DNA from 2 places in the Aquamicrobium soli genome. Region 1 is predicted to be linked to the other one. Evidence: riboswitches for the same ligand, from Rfam matches in the RefSeq annotation. Region 1 holds a riboswitch; the other holds the start of a gene.
The links. A riboswitch is a leader RNA that binds a small molecule or an ion and turns the genes downstream of it on or off. The one in region 1 is predicted to bind thiamine pyrophosphate.
Positions count from the first base shown of each region.

Region 1 (6,412 bases):
CAGCATGTCGGAATAGCCGCCGGCATATTCGGTCCAGTTGCCGTCGCCGTCCGGGGCGATGATGCTGGTCACGGTGCGGTCGAGGAAGTCGCGGTCGTGGCTGACCAGAAGCACGGTGCCGGCAAAGCCCGCCACCAGTTCCTGCAACAGTTCGAGCGTTTCCATGTCGAGGTCGTTGGTCGGCTCGTCCAGCACCAGCAGGTTGGCTGGCCGCGCCAGCACCCGCGCCAGGATCAGCCGCGCCCGTTCGCCGCCCGACAGCTCCCGCACCGGCGTGCGCGCCTGTTCCGGCTTGAACAGGAAGTCCTTCATGTAGGACACGACGTGGCGCTGCTCGCCGTTGATGACGAGGTTTTCGCCGCGCCCGTCGGTGAGGTAGTGCGACAGCGTCTCGGCCGGATCGACCGCCTCGCGCTTCTGGTCGAGCGTGGCGATCTCCAGATTGACGCCGAGCCGCACGCGGCCGGTGTCGGGCTCAAGTCCGCCGGTCAGCATCTTCAGAAGCGTGGTCTTGCCCGCGCCGTTCGGGCCGACCAGGCCGACGCGGTCGCCGCGCTGGATGCGGGTCGAAAAATTCTTCACGACCTCGAAGTCGCCGAAACTTTTGCCGATCGCCTTGGCCTCGATCACCAGCTTGCCGGATTCGGCGGCGTCGCTGGCGACCATGGTGGCGCTGCCCTCCACGCCGCGATGGCTGCGGTGGCGCTGGCGCATCTCCTGCAATTCGCCGAGCCGGCGCATGTTGCGCTTGCGCCGCGCCGTCACGCCGTAGCGCAGCCAGTGCTCCTCGCGCACTATCTGGCGGCCGAGCTTGTGCTGCTCGCGCTCCTCTTCCTCCAGGATCTGGTCGCGCCACGCCTCGAAATGGGCAAAGCCCTTGTCCAGCCGCCGGGTCTGGCCTCGGTCGAGCCACAGGGTGGCGCGTGACACGCGTTCGAGGAAACGGCGGTCGTGCGAAATCAGCACCAGCGCCGAGGCGGTGCGCGCCAATTCCTCTTCCAGCCATTCGATCACTTGCAGGTCGAGATGGTTGGTGGGCTCGTCGAGAAGCAGGATGTCCGGCTCCGGCGCCATGACGCGGGCGAGCGCCGCGCGCCGCGCCTCGCCGCCGGAAACATCGGCGGGCCGTTCCTCGCCGGTGAGCCCCAGATGCTCCATCAGATAGGTGGCGCGATGCGGGTCGTCGGCGGGGCCGAGACCTGCCTCGACATAGGCGCGCACGGTCGCGAAACCCTCCATGTCGGGCGCCTGCGGCAGGTAGCGGATGGTCGCCGAGGGCTGGCGGAAGATCTCGCCGTCCTGCGGCTCGACGAGGCCGGCAGCGATCTTCAGCAGCGTCGACTTGCCGGAGCCGTTGCGCCCGACCAGCGCGATCTTGTCGCCGGCCGAGGCCGACAGGGCGGCGCCGTCGAGCAGCGGCGTGCCGCCGAAGGTCAGCCTTATGCCGTCGAGATTGAGCAGGGGCGGTGCCATGGTCAGCCCTCCGACTGCGGGTGTGGGTGGGCGACCAGCATGGCGCGGCCGCCGCCGAGCGTGACGCGCAGGCCGCCTTTGACCTCGTTGGAGAGCGTCAGCGACGAGCCGAAGGCAATTTCGACCTCGTCCAGCGGCCATTTCGCGCCTTCGACGCTGAGGCCGGAAAGGTCGGAAAAGCCGAGGATCGAAAACAGCGTGCCGTCGGCATAGTCGAAGGCGCGCGGCTTGCCCGGCAGCAGCGGGATGCCTTCCTGCGCGCCGCTGCTCAGCACGATTTCGGTTCCGGCTTCGGCCAGGCGCAGCGCAAGCGCCAGGTGTAGGAAGGCGTGGTCGGCGCGGGCGCCGCCGAAGGCGCCTGCCAGCACCAGTGCGGTGGCGCCGCGCTCCAGCGCCGTCCCGATCGCCAGTTCGCCGTCGGTCTTGTCCTTCTCGGCCGGGAAGGTCTGGCGGGGAACGGCGGCCAGCGCCGGGGGCAGATGCGCCGGCACGGAATCGAAGTCGCCGACCCACAGTTCCGGTACCAGGCCCAGCGTTGCGGCGTGGGCCATGCCGGCATCGGCGGCGATGACGCGGGTGCCGGCCACCTGCCGTTCGAGGAGCGGCGTGCGCACAAGGTCGCCGCCGAGAAGGATGGTGAAGCTTGTCATCGGGCCAGCGCCATAGCAGGGCCTTGCCGGAAACGGAAGGCCGGCGATGCGAGGCTTGCTTATCCCGGCGCGCGGCCCTATGTCTTGTGGTGCTCTAACGGGGTGCCGGACGCTTTTGCGGACCGGCTGAGAGGCAAGCCCTGCCAACCCGCTGAACCTGATCCGGTTTGTACCGGCGGAGGGATTAGATGCTTCGGCAAGCCGACGCCTCGATTCCTTTCAACGCATGAGAAGGAGGCGCCGATGCGCACGATGCTGGTTTCGCTTTTATCCGTCATGACCGTGTTGGCCGCGCCCGCCGTGGCCAAGGAAAAGCTCACCGTCTACACCTATGACAGCTTCACCGCCGAGTGGGGGCCCGGCCCGCAGGTGAAGACGAATTTCGAAGCCCAATGCGGCTGCGAAGTGGACTTCGTCTCGGTCGCCGACGGCGTGGCGCTGCTCAACCGCGTCAAGCTGGAAGGGGCTTCGACCAAGGCCGACGTGGTGCTCGGCCTCGACACCAACCTGACCGTCGAGGCCAAGGCGACCGGCCTGTTTGCGCCGCATGGCCCCGTGTCCGGCGTCAGCGTGCCGGGCGGCTGGAGCGACGACACCTTCGTTCCCTACGACTACGGCTATTTCGCCGTCGTCTACGATACGCAGGCGCTCAAGGACCCGCCGAAGAGCCTGAAGGAGCTGGTCGAGGGTGATCCCTCGCAACAGATCGCCATCCAGGACCCGCGCACCTCGACCCCGGGGCTCGGCCTTCTGTTGTGGGTGAAGGCGGTCTATGGCGACAAGGCGGCGGACGCCTGGGCCAAGCTCAAGGGCCGCGTGCTGACGGTGACGCCGGGCTGGAGCGAGGCCTACGGCCTGTTCACCAAGGGCGAGGCGCCGATGGTGCTGTCCTATACCACCTCGCCCGCCTATCACATGATCGCGGAAAAGACCGATCGCTACCAGGCCGCTTCCTTCGCCGAGGGCCACTATCTCCAGATCGAGGTTGCCGGTATCACCACAACCGGCGCGAAGAATCCGCTGTCGGAAAAATTCATCCAGTTCATGACCGGACCGGGCTTCCAGGACGCCATCCCCGAAACCAACTGGATGTATCCGGCCGGCAAGATGGACAAGCCGCTCGACCCGGTCTTCGACAAGCTGGTGAAGCCGGCCAAGGATCTGCTGCTGTCGCCCGAGGAAGTCGCCGCCAACCGCAAGGCCTGGGTGGACGAATGGCTCGGCGTGATGAGCAAGTAGGGCCGGCAATAGTGCGGGCGGCAAAGCCTCCTGAGGGGGAGACAATCGGATACGGTGCTACCCCCACCCCTAACCCCTCCCCACAAGGGGGAGGGGGACTTTGGAGCCATTCGCGTCATGCATTCACCGGCCGTCTGAGCGGGGCCTTCGCCGTTTCCCCCTCCCCCGTGTGGGGAGGGGTTAGGGGTGGGGGTAACGCAGCCGGACTGGCAGAAGCATCGCCGCCGGCATCCGGCCACCCGGCAGGGGGGTGTTGAATGCGAAAGGCGCTTGTCGACCCCCGCATCGCGGCCGGCGTGCTGGCCCTTGCCTTCATCACCGTGCTCATCGGCGGGGCGCTGGGCGGGCTGGCGGCCGAGGGCGCGGGCGATGTCTCCGGCGCGGCCGCGGCCTTCGATCCCTATCTGCTGCGCGTCGTGCGCTTCACCTTATGGCAGGCGGCGCTGTCGACGCTGCTGTCGGTGCTGCCGGCGCTGCTGGTGGCGCGGGCATTGTCGCGCAATCCGCGTTTTCCAGGCCGCGGCCTCATCCTGCAACTGTTCGCGGTGCCCTTGGCGTTGCCGGCGATCGTCGTGGCGCTGGCCGTGCTTTCGCTCTACGGCCGCGCCGGCTATTTCGCCGGTATCTTCTCCGCGCTCGGCGGCCGGGAATGGCCGGGTATCTACGGCATTTCCGGTATCCTCGTCGCGCATGTCTTCTTCAACCTGCCGCTGGCGGCAAGGCTGTTCCTGGAGGCCTTGCAGACGGTGCCTGCCGACCAGTGGCGGCTGGCGAGCCAACTCGGCATGGGATCCCGTTCCGCCTTCCGGCTGATCGAATGGCCGGCGTTGCGGCAGGCGCTGCCCGGTGTCGCCGGGCTCGTGTTCATGCTGTGCCTGACCTCGTTCACCATCGTCCTGACGCTGGGCGGCGGCCCGCGCGCGACCACGCTGGAGGTCGCCATCTACCAGGCGCTGCGCTTCGACTTCGACCCGGCCCGCGCGGTCGTCCTTACCGTCCTTCAGGTGGTCCTTACGTTCATCGTGGTGCTGGCTTTGACCCGGCTTGGCGCCAACACCACGGGCGATGCGAACCTGCCGGTGGCCCCGCGCCGCTTCCTGTCCCCGAGCCGGCCGGAAAAGGTCTTCGACGCCGGCCTGATCCTGCTTTCGCTGCTGTTCGTCGCCGGGCCGATGGCGGCGACGGTGATGGCGGGCCTCCATGCCGATCTTTCCCGGCTTGCGGGAGAAAGCGCCGTGCGGCAGGCGACGGTGACCAGCATCGTGCTTGCCCTCATCTCGGCGTCGCTGTCCGCCATCCTGTCGCTGGCGCTGGTGATGGCGCGCCGGGCGCTGGCGCTGCGGCGCCGGGGCAGGGCCGGCCGGCTGCTCCAGCAGGCGACCGACAGCGGCGCGGGTTTCGTGCTGGTGGTGCCGCCCATCGTTATCGGCGCCGGCTGGTTCCTGCTTTTGCGCAGCCATGCCGACGTCTTCGCCATTGCGCCTGTCATGGTCGTCACCGTCAATGCGGTGATGGCGATGCCGTTTGCCGTGCGCGCCATCCGCCCCGCCTATGACGCGGCGAGCGAGCGCCACGAGAAACTGAGCGCCCTGCTCGGCATTGCCGGCTGGAACCGCCTGCGGCGCATCGACTGGCCGGTGTTGCGCCGGCCGCTCGCCACCGCCTTCGCCTTCGCCATGGCGCTGTCGCTGGGCGATCTCGGCGTCATCGCCCTTTTCGGCAGCGACAGTGTGCAGACGCTGCCCTATCTGTTGCTGGCCCGCATGGGCAGCTACCGGACCGAGGACGCGGCAGGGCTCGCCTTGTGGCTGGGCCTCGTCTGCCTGCTTTTGATGCTGGCCGCCGGCCGGCTGGGGAAGGAAACGCCGTCATGAGCGCAGGCGCTGCCGTTGAACTGGATCGGGCTGCGTTCAGCTATGGCGCGGCGCCGCTTGACTTCGACGTCGCGTTTGCGGCCGGCAGGGTCACGGCGATCATGGGGCCGAGCGGGTCGGGAAAATCGACCCTGCTCAATCTCGTCGCCGGTTTCGAGACGCCGCAGGCGGGAAGGGTGCTGATCGGCGGCCGGGATGTGACGACCGATCCGCCTTCGCGGCGGCCGGTGTCGATGGTGTTCCAGGAAAACAATCTGTTCGCGCATCTGAGCGTGGAAGACAATGTCGGCCTTGGCCGCTCGCCTTCGCTGAAACTGACGGCAGCGGAGCGGGCGGCGGTGGAGGAGGCGCTGGCGCGCACCGGCCTTGCCGGCAAGCAGAAGCGCCTGCCGCGCGAGCTTTCCGGCGGCGAGCGCCAGCGGGTCGCGCTGGCGCGGGTGCTGGTGCGCGAACGCCCGGTGCTGCTTCTCGACGAGCCGTTCGCCTCGCTCGGCCCGGCGCTCAGGCAGGATATGCTCGATCTCGTCGCCGGCCTGCAGGCGGAACGGGCGATGACGGTGCTGTTCGTCACCCACCAGCCGGAGGACGCGCGGCGCATCGCCGAAGCGGTGGTATTCCTGGAGGATGGAAAGGTCGCCGCCACCGGCCAAGCGGAAACATTTTTCGGCGGGGCTGGTCCCGAGGCGTTTCAGCGCTATATCGGGTCCGAAGCGGCAAGCGGGCGATCACGGGATGTTGCCCGCAAGCGGACATAATTTACGATCATGACCGATCCGGACCTTGTGGCGTTTGCTTGCCATGCCGGGTGGAGTGTGGCTAGTTCCGGCCGGTCCGCCGATTCTTGCTGCCAAAGCCTTGCGACAGGGGCAAGGAATTGCGCAACGATGAGCCGGTCGGGAATGGATCGCGAACCCTGTTGAGAAGAGGAAACCGCTCTGTCGACCGGTTCCCATAGTCGGAAGTTGGTTTCGCCGTTGCGCCTGCTCGCGTCGGCCGGCCTTGCCGTGGTGCTGGCAGGGTGCCAGCTTGCGTCGCCCGACATCCAGGCATCGGCCTTCCAGCCTTCGAACCGGCCGGTCACGGTCGACACCGTCACTGCCAACAACAAGCTTGCCGAACTGGCCAAGGCGCAGCACCCGCGCATCCTCGCCACCTATGGCGGCGAATATTCCGATC
Region 1 is NZ_JBHRTK010000012.1:594,420-600,831, forward strand. Features, by position in the region: partial or broken gene ACFOHJ_RS12685 (ABC-F family ATP-binding cassette domain-containing protein) at 1-1,473, opposite strand, end outside; gene ACFOHJ_RS12690 (thiamine diphosphokinase) at 1,476-2,123, opposite strand; TPP riboswitch at 2,212-2,324, shown strand; gene thiB (thiamine ABC transporter substrate binding subunit) at 2,367-3,362, shown strand; gene thiP (thiamine/thiamine pyrophosphate ABC transporter permease) at 3,620-5,236, shown strand; gene thiQ (thiamine ABC transporter ATP-binding protein) at 5,233-5,991, shown strand; gene ACFOHJ_RS12710 (M48 family metalloprotease) at 6,211-6,412, shown strand, end outside.

Region 2 (6,412 bases), 410 kb from region 1:
TCGTTGCGGAAGTCCTTCGGGTTGGCAATGCCGGCCGGCTTCTCGATCTGCGACAGCTCGTTGTCGAGCACCTCCCGGTTGAGAATCTGGCCGGTATCGGGATCCTTGTAGTCCTGGTCCTCGATCCAGGCGTCGGCGTACGCGATGTAGCGGTCGAACAGGTTCTGGCCGTACTCGCTGTAGGATTCCAGATAGGCTTTCTGGATCTCGTGGCCGATGAACTCGGCGTAGCGGGTCGACAGTTCCGACTTGATGAAGTCGAGATAGGCGGCTTCCGCCTCCTTCGGGAACTGCTCGCGCTTGATCGCCTGTTCCAGGATATAGATCAGGTGGACGGGGTCGGCCGCCACTTCCTCGGTGTCGTAGTTGAAGGTCTGCGACAGGATCTTGAAGGCAAAGCGCGTGCTGACCCCGGTCATGCCCTCGTCGACGCCGGCGGCGTCGCGGTATTCCTGTACCGACTTGGCCTTGGGATCGATCTCCTTGAGGTTCTCGCCGTCATAGACGCGCATCTTGGTGTAGAGCGGCGAATTGTCGTGCTCGGCAAGCCGCGTCGATACCGTGAACCGGCTAAGGATATCCAGCACCTCCGGCGCGCAGGGGCTGCCGGCCAGCTCGCTTTCGCGCAGCAGCTTCTCGTAGATTTGCCGCTCCTCGGTGACCCGCAGGCAATAGGGCACCTTCACCACGAGGATACGGTCGAGGAAGGCCTCGTTGTTCTTATTGTTCTTGAACTGCAGCCATTCCGACTCGTTGGAGTGGGCCACGACGATGCCCTGGTAAGGGAACGCGCCGAAATTCTCGGTGCCGTTGTAGCTGCCTTCCTGCGTCGCGGTGAGCAGAGGATGCAGCACCTTGATCGGCGCCTTGAACATCTCGACGAATTCGAGCAGGCCCTGCGTCGTGCGGTTGAGCCCGCCGCTGTAGGAATAGGCGTCGGGGTCGGACTGGCTGAAATTCTCCAGCTGCCTGATGTCCACCTTGCCGACCAGGGCCGAGACGTCCTGGTTGTTCTCGTCGCCGGGTTCGGTCTTGGCGATGGCGATCTGGCGAAGCCGCGACGGCATCAGCTTGACGACGCTGAAGCGGGAAATGTCGCCGTTCACCTCGTCGAGCCGCTTCATCGCCCAGGGCGAGATCAGGCCGTTGAGGCGCCGCCGGGCGATTCCGTATTTGTCTTCCAGGAGATCGGCCATGCGTTCGGGATGGAACAGGCCGAGCGGCGATTCGAACACCGGGCTGATCGCGTTGCCGACCTTCAGCGTGTAGATCGGCCGCTCTTCCATCAGCATCTTCAGTCGTTCGGCCAGCGAAGACTTGCCGCCGCCGACGGGGCCGAGCAGGTAGAGGATCTGCTTGCGCTCCTCGAGTCCTTGCGAGGCATAGCGGAAATAGCCGGCGATGCGCTCGATCGTGTCTTCCATGCCATAGAAATCGGCGAAGGAAGGATAGATCTTGATCGTCCTGTTGGCGAAGATGCGGCCCAGCCGCTCGTCCTTGCTGGTGTCGATCAGAGTGGGTTCGCCGATCGCGTCGACCATCCGCTCAGGCGCGGATGCATAGAGGGATTTGTCCTCGCGGCAGGCCAAAAGATAGTGCTGGAGGCTCATCTCCTCCTGCGCCGCACTCGTGTAGACCTGCGAGAAAAGATCAAATACGTCCGAATTCTTCTCAATCATGGCTTTTGCTCGCGCGGAGGCGGCCGACTATCGGTCGTCCCGTTCTATCAACTGCCGGCATCCCCCGAGGTTCCTTCACAAGACGGAGATTGCTGGCGATAATCTGCCGCACCCGGCAGGCAGGTCGTTGAGGCCGCGTCGAGGCAGTTGACAGACGGGCCCATTTCGCCAATGGTGCGGCCCGCAACCAGGGGTGCTCCTTACGGGGCTGAGATGCGCGGGGCCGCGCGAACCCTTCAAAGCTGATCTGGGTAATGCCAGCGGAGCGAGGGATCATGTTTATTGGCGCGCAAGTATCATTGTACCCGATGACGTCGGGTTTTGTCGATGTCATCCTGTCGGGGCTGGAAGCCCTTGCCCCCCATCGCGACCGGCTGCGGATCGAGACGGACGACGTCTCGACGCTGATGGTCGGCGCGCCGGAGCCGCTGTTCGACGCCATCCGCGACCTGTTTGCCAGGGCGGCGAAGGAACCGGCGCACGTGACGCTCCACGCGACGATTTCGCGCGGCTGCCCGGGCGAGCCGGACGACGACCTGTGCCGCTGCGAGACGCTGACGGTCGGGCAGTCGCTGCCGCTGGCCGAACGCGCGGCGCTGGCCGCAGCGGCGGTGAAGCAGGCGCCGGTGCTCGGCGTCGGCATCGACGTGCAATTCTCGCTCTACGTGCTTGGCCAGGACCGGCACATGGACGAGATTTACGGCTGCATCGACTTCCTGAAGGCGTCGGGAACGTTCTTCAAATCGAAGAACTTCTGCACCCGGCTGCGCGGCGACGCCGGTGCGGTTTTCGAGACCGTGCGGCAGGCGTTCCTGCGCTTCGGACCGGCCGAAGGCCATGTGACCATCGACCTGACGGCTTCGGCCAACAGCCCGAGCCACGGCTGACGCACGTCCCGTTCCGGTCAGGTCAGCCATGGAAACGCTTCGGCGCATCCTTCCCGCTCTCCTCATCGCGGCCGCCATCCTGGCCGCGTGGGAACTCTATTGCGTGCGCGCCGGCGTTTCGCCGCTGCTCCTTCCCGCGCCCAGCGACGTGGCGCGGGCGCTGGTGGCGAACCGGGGCGAGATTGCCGGCCATGCGCTGAGCACCGCCTCGGTCACCGCGCTCGGCTTCTCAGTCTCGGTCGCCTTCGCCTTCCTCGCCTCGGTCGCACTGCACTTCGTGCCGCCGCTGGAGCGCGGCCTGATGCCGCTTTTCGTCGTCAGCCAGACGGTGCCGCTGATCGCGCTGGCGCCGCTGATGATCCTGTGGTTCGGCTTCGGCCTGCTGCCGAAAATGCTGCTGGTCGTCCTCGTCACCTTCTTCCCGATGCTGGTCAGCCTGCTGTCGGGCTATGCGCGCGCCGCGCAGGACCATCTCGACCTGCTGGCCTCGATGGGGGCGGGCAAGGTCGCACTTTTTCGCCGCGTGTACCTGCCTTCGGCGCGCGCGGCCTTTTTCGCGGGCTTGAGGATTTCGGGGACCTACGCCATCGTCGCCGCCATCTTCGCCGAATATGCTGGCGCGCGGCGCGGCATCGGCATTTTCATCCTCTCGGCCAAGAACAATTTCCGCGCCGACCTGGTGCTGGCAGCCGTCGTCGTGTCGTCGGTGCTGACACTGGGCCTGCTCGGGGTGGTGCGGCTCATCGAATGGCTGAGCGACCGCAGGCGAGGGCATCATGCTCCGCGTTGAGGCCCTTACCGTCACCGCGCGGGAGCGCACCCTGGTCGAAAACCTCTCGCTCGACCTGGAGGACGGCAGGATCACCTGCCTGATCGGCCCCTCCGGCTGCGGCAAGACCTCCGTCATCAAATGGTTGGCGGGTATCCTGCCGGCCGGATTGGCGGCTGCCGGAAAGCTCGCGATCGACGGACGAGACATTTCCCGGCCCGATCCCGCCATCGGCTACCAGCCGCAGGGGGATGCGCTGTTTCCATGGCTCACCATCGCCGAGAACGCCGCGCTCGGGCTGGAGGTGGCGGGCGCTTCACGCACGTCTGCGCGGGCACGCGTGGCGCCGCTGTTTCCGGCGTTCGGCCTGGCGGGCACGGAAGAGCTTTTCCCGGACCAGCTTTCGGGCGGCATGCGCCAGCGCGTCGCCTTCCTGCGCACCATCGTGCGGCAAAGCCGCTTCATCCTGCTGGACGAGCCGTTCTCGGCGCTCGACGCCGTCACCCGCATGCGCATGCAGCTCTGGTTCCTGGCGCGGCTGGAAGCCGAGCCGCGCGGCGTGCTGATGGTGACGCACGATCTGCGCGAAGCGACCGAGATCGCCGACCGCGTGCTGGTCATGGCTGCCGCGCCGGGGCGGATCGTCGCCGACATCCCGATCGAAACCCCGCGGGCGGCGCGCAGCGAAGCGGCGCTGGCGGACCTGCGCCAATTTCTCAAATCCCTGTTGCTGGAGGATTTCTCATCATGATCCGTGCTCTCGTTTTTGCCGCCTGCCTGGCGGTTTCCTCGCTCGCCCATGCCGGCCAGAAAGTCACGCTGGCGCTCGACTGGACGCTCAACACCAACCATGTCGGGCTCATCGTCGCCCGCGACCGTGGCTTCTACGAAAAGGCCGGCCTCGACGTCGATATCCTGCCCTATTCCGACACCAGCTCGGCGGCCCTGCTGACGGGCGGGCTTGCCGATTTCGCCTATGTCCCGTCGCTGGCCTTCATCAGCGCGCGCGCTTCGGGGGCCGACATCACCGCCCTGTGGGTGACGATGCAGCACGAGACGGGGCGCCTCGTCTACAACGCCGACAACAAGGCGATCACCCGACCGGCCGACCTGTCCGGCAAGACCTATGCCGGCTTCGGCAGCGACTGGGAGAAGGCGCTGATCGGTACCATGATCCGCACGGACGGCGGCAAGCCGGAATGGAACACGGTGACGCTCGGCACCGGCGCCTACGAGGCGCTGGCCTCTGGCGCGGTGGACTTCACGCTGGAGGTTTCCACCTGGGAGGGCGTCAACAGCAAGCTGCTGCATCGCCACCAGGCGTCCTTCGCCTATAGCGACTACGGCGTCCCCGACCAGCAGAACGGCTATATCGCCACGCGTGCCGCGACGCTGAAGGACAAGCCCGACCTGGTCAGAACCTTCATGCGCGCGACGCTGGAGGGCTATGAATGGGCGGCCGAAAATCCCGAAAGGGCCGCCGACATGATGATCGCGGCCGGGGATTTCCCCAATCCCGAACTGGTCCGAGGCTCGATGCAGGCGATAACCGAAAGCGGGTTCCTCAAGGACGGCGACACGCCGGTCGGCAAGATCGACGCCGCGCGGCTGCAGCGCATGGCGCAGTTCCTGGCCGACAACGGCGTGCTCAAGGATGCGACCGGCAACGTGCTCAAGCAGCCGGGCGACGTCTCGAAATGGATCGACGAAAGCTGGCGCGACCGCTGACCGGCAGAGGCGGATGCGACCGTCAGTGCATGGCCTGCTGCACCGATTTCGCCAACTGGTAGAGGCGCTGCTCGATGATCGTCGGCACCTCGCACACCGAGCTCAGCGACTGCGCGCGCTCGTCGTAGATGCGCGTGGCGAAGTTGAGCTGGTCGGTCTGGCGCTCGACATCGTCGGGGTCGGCGTCCGCCTTGGCCATCAGCGCATCGAGCGCCGAGCGCTGCCTGCGCAGTTCGTCGGCCATGGCGACCTGCTTGTGCGCATAGCGGGAAATCCCGGCCATGACATGCGAACGCTCGGCGTCCATGTGGTCGAACAGCCCCTGCGCCAGCATCTCCAGCCTGGCCTTCGCGGTATCCGGCGAAAGGGTGGCGGCGAAATCGCCGATTTTCTTCTGCGCTTCCTCCAGCGGCATGCGCCGCGCCGAAACCTCTTCGACCAGCGCGGAAATCTCCGAATCCTTTTCCCAGCCCCTGGCGGCTTGCGGCAGTTGCGGTCCGCTCCATACCTGCCCGATCGACAGGCTGGGCACCTTGCGCTGGACGCAGGGCCAGTCGGGGTCGGGGTTGGCCGCGAACGCGCTCGCCGGCGCCAGCAGCGCCAGCGAGAAAATCGAAGCCAGAAGCGTCTTGCTCATCAGGGTCAACCTCCCATGTCCTTCTTGCGGGCCATCAGCCCGCGCGCCGGGTCGTAGGCGAGCACGGCCGCGGCCAGGAACAGCACCAGGCAGCCGCAGACGACGCCGAGCGACAGCCACTCGACCTTTCCGTAGAGCGAAAAGCGGATCAGTTCGACGGCATAGGTGAAGGGGTTGGCCTGGCAGATCGTGTAGAGCAGCGGGCTCGCCTCCTGGATGCGCCACAGCGGATAGAGCGCCGGCGAGGCGAAGTAGGCCGGGAAGATGACGAAATTCATGATACCGGCGAAATTCTCCAACTGCCGGATCGCCGACGACAACAGCATGCCCAGCGCGCACAGCATCAGCCCGGCGAGGAACAGCGCCGGCAGGACGGTGAGGTAGCCCATCGCCGGTGCCCTGACATGGAACAGCCAGGCGACGGCGAGGAAGGCATAGACCTGCACGATCGACACCGTCACGCCCGCCAGCATCTTGGAAACCAGCAGGAACCAGCGCGGGAACGGGCTCACCAGCAGCGTGCGCATGTTGCCCATCTCGCGGTCGTAGACCATCGACAGCGACGACTGCATGCCCGAGAACAGCAGGATCATGCCGCACAGGCCGGGCATGATGTAGACCTCGTAGAGCACATAGGTCTTGTAGGGCGGGATGATCGAGACGCCGAGCACCTGGCGGAAGCCGGCGGCGAAGATGAACAGCCAGATCAGCG
Region 2 is NZ_JBHRTK010000012.1:183,699-190,110, reverse strand. Features, by position in the region: gene ACFOHJ_RS10430 (PrkA family serine protein kinase) at 1-1,679, opposite strand, end outside; TPP riboswitch at 1,859-1,966, shown strand; gene ACFOHJ_RS10425 (YkoF family thiamine/hydroxymethylpyrimidine-binding protein) at 1,955-2,566, shown strand; gene ACFOHJ_RS10420 (ABC transporter permease) at 2,595-3,356, shown strand; gene ACFOHJ_RS10415 (ABC transporter ATP-binding protein) at 3,343-4,086, shown strand; gene ACFOHJ_RS10410 (ABC transporter substrate-binding protein) at 4,083-5,063, shown strand; gene ACFOHJ_RS10405 (hypothetical protein) at 5,086-5,700, opposite strand; gene ACFOHJ_RS10400 (ABC transporter permease) at 5,706-6,412, opposite strand, start outside.
Region 2: linked by a shared signal. The riboswitch ahead of ACFOHJ_RS10425 (YkoF family thiamine/hydroxymethylpyrimidine-binding protein) and the one ahead of thiB (thiamine ABC transporter substrate binding subunit) in region 1 are both predicted to bind thiamine pyrophosphate.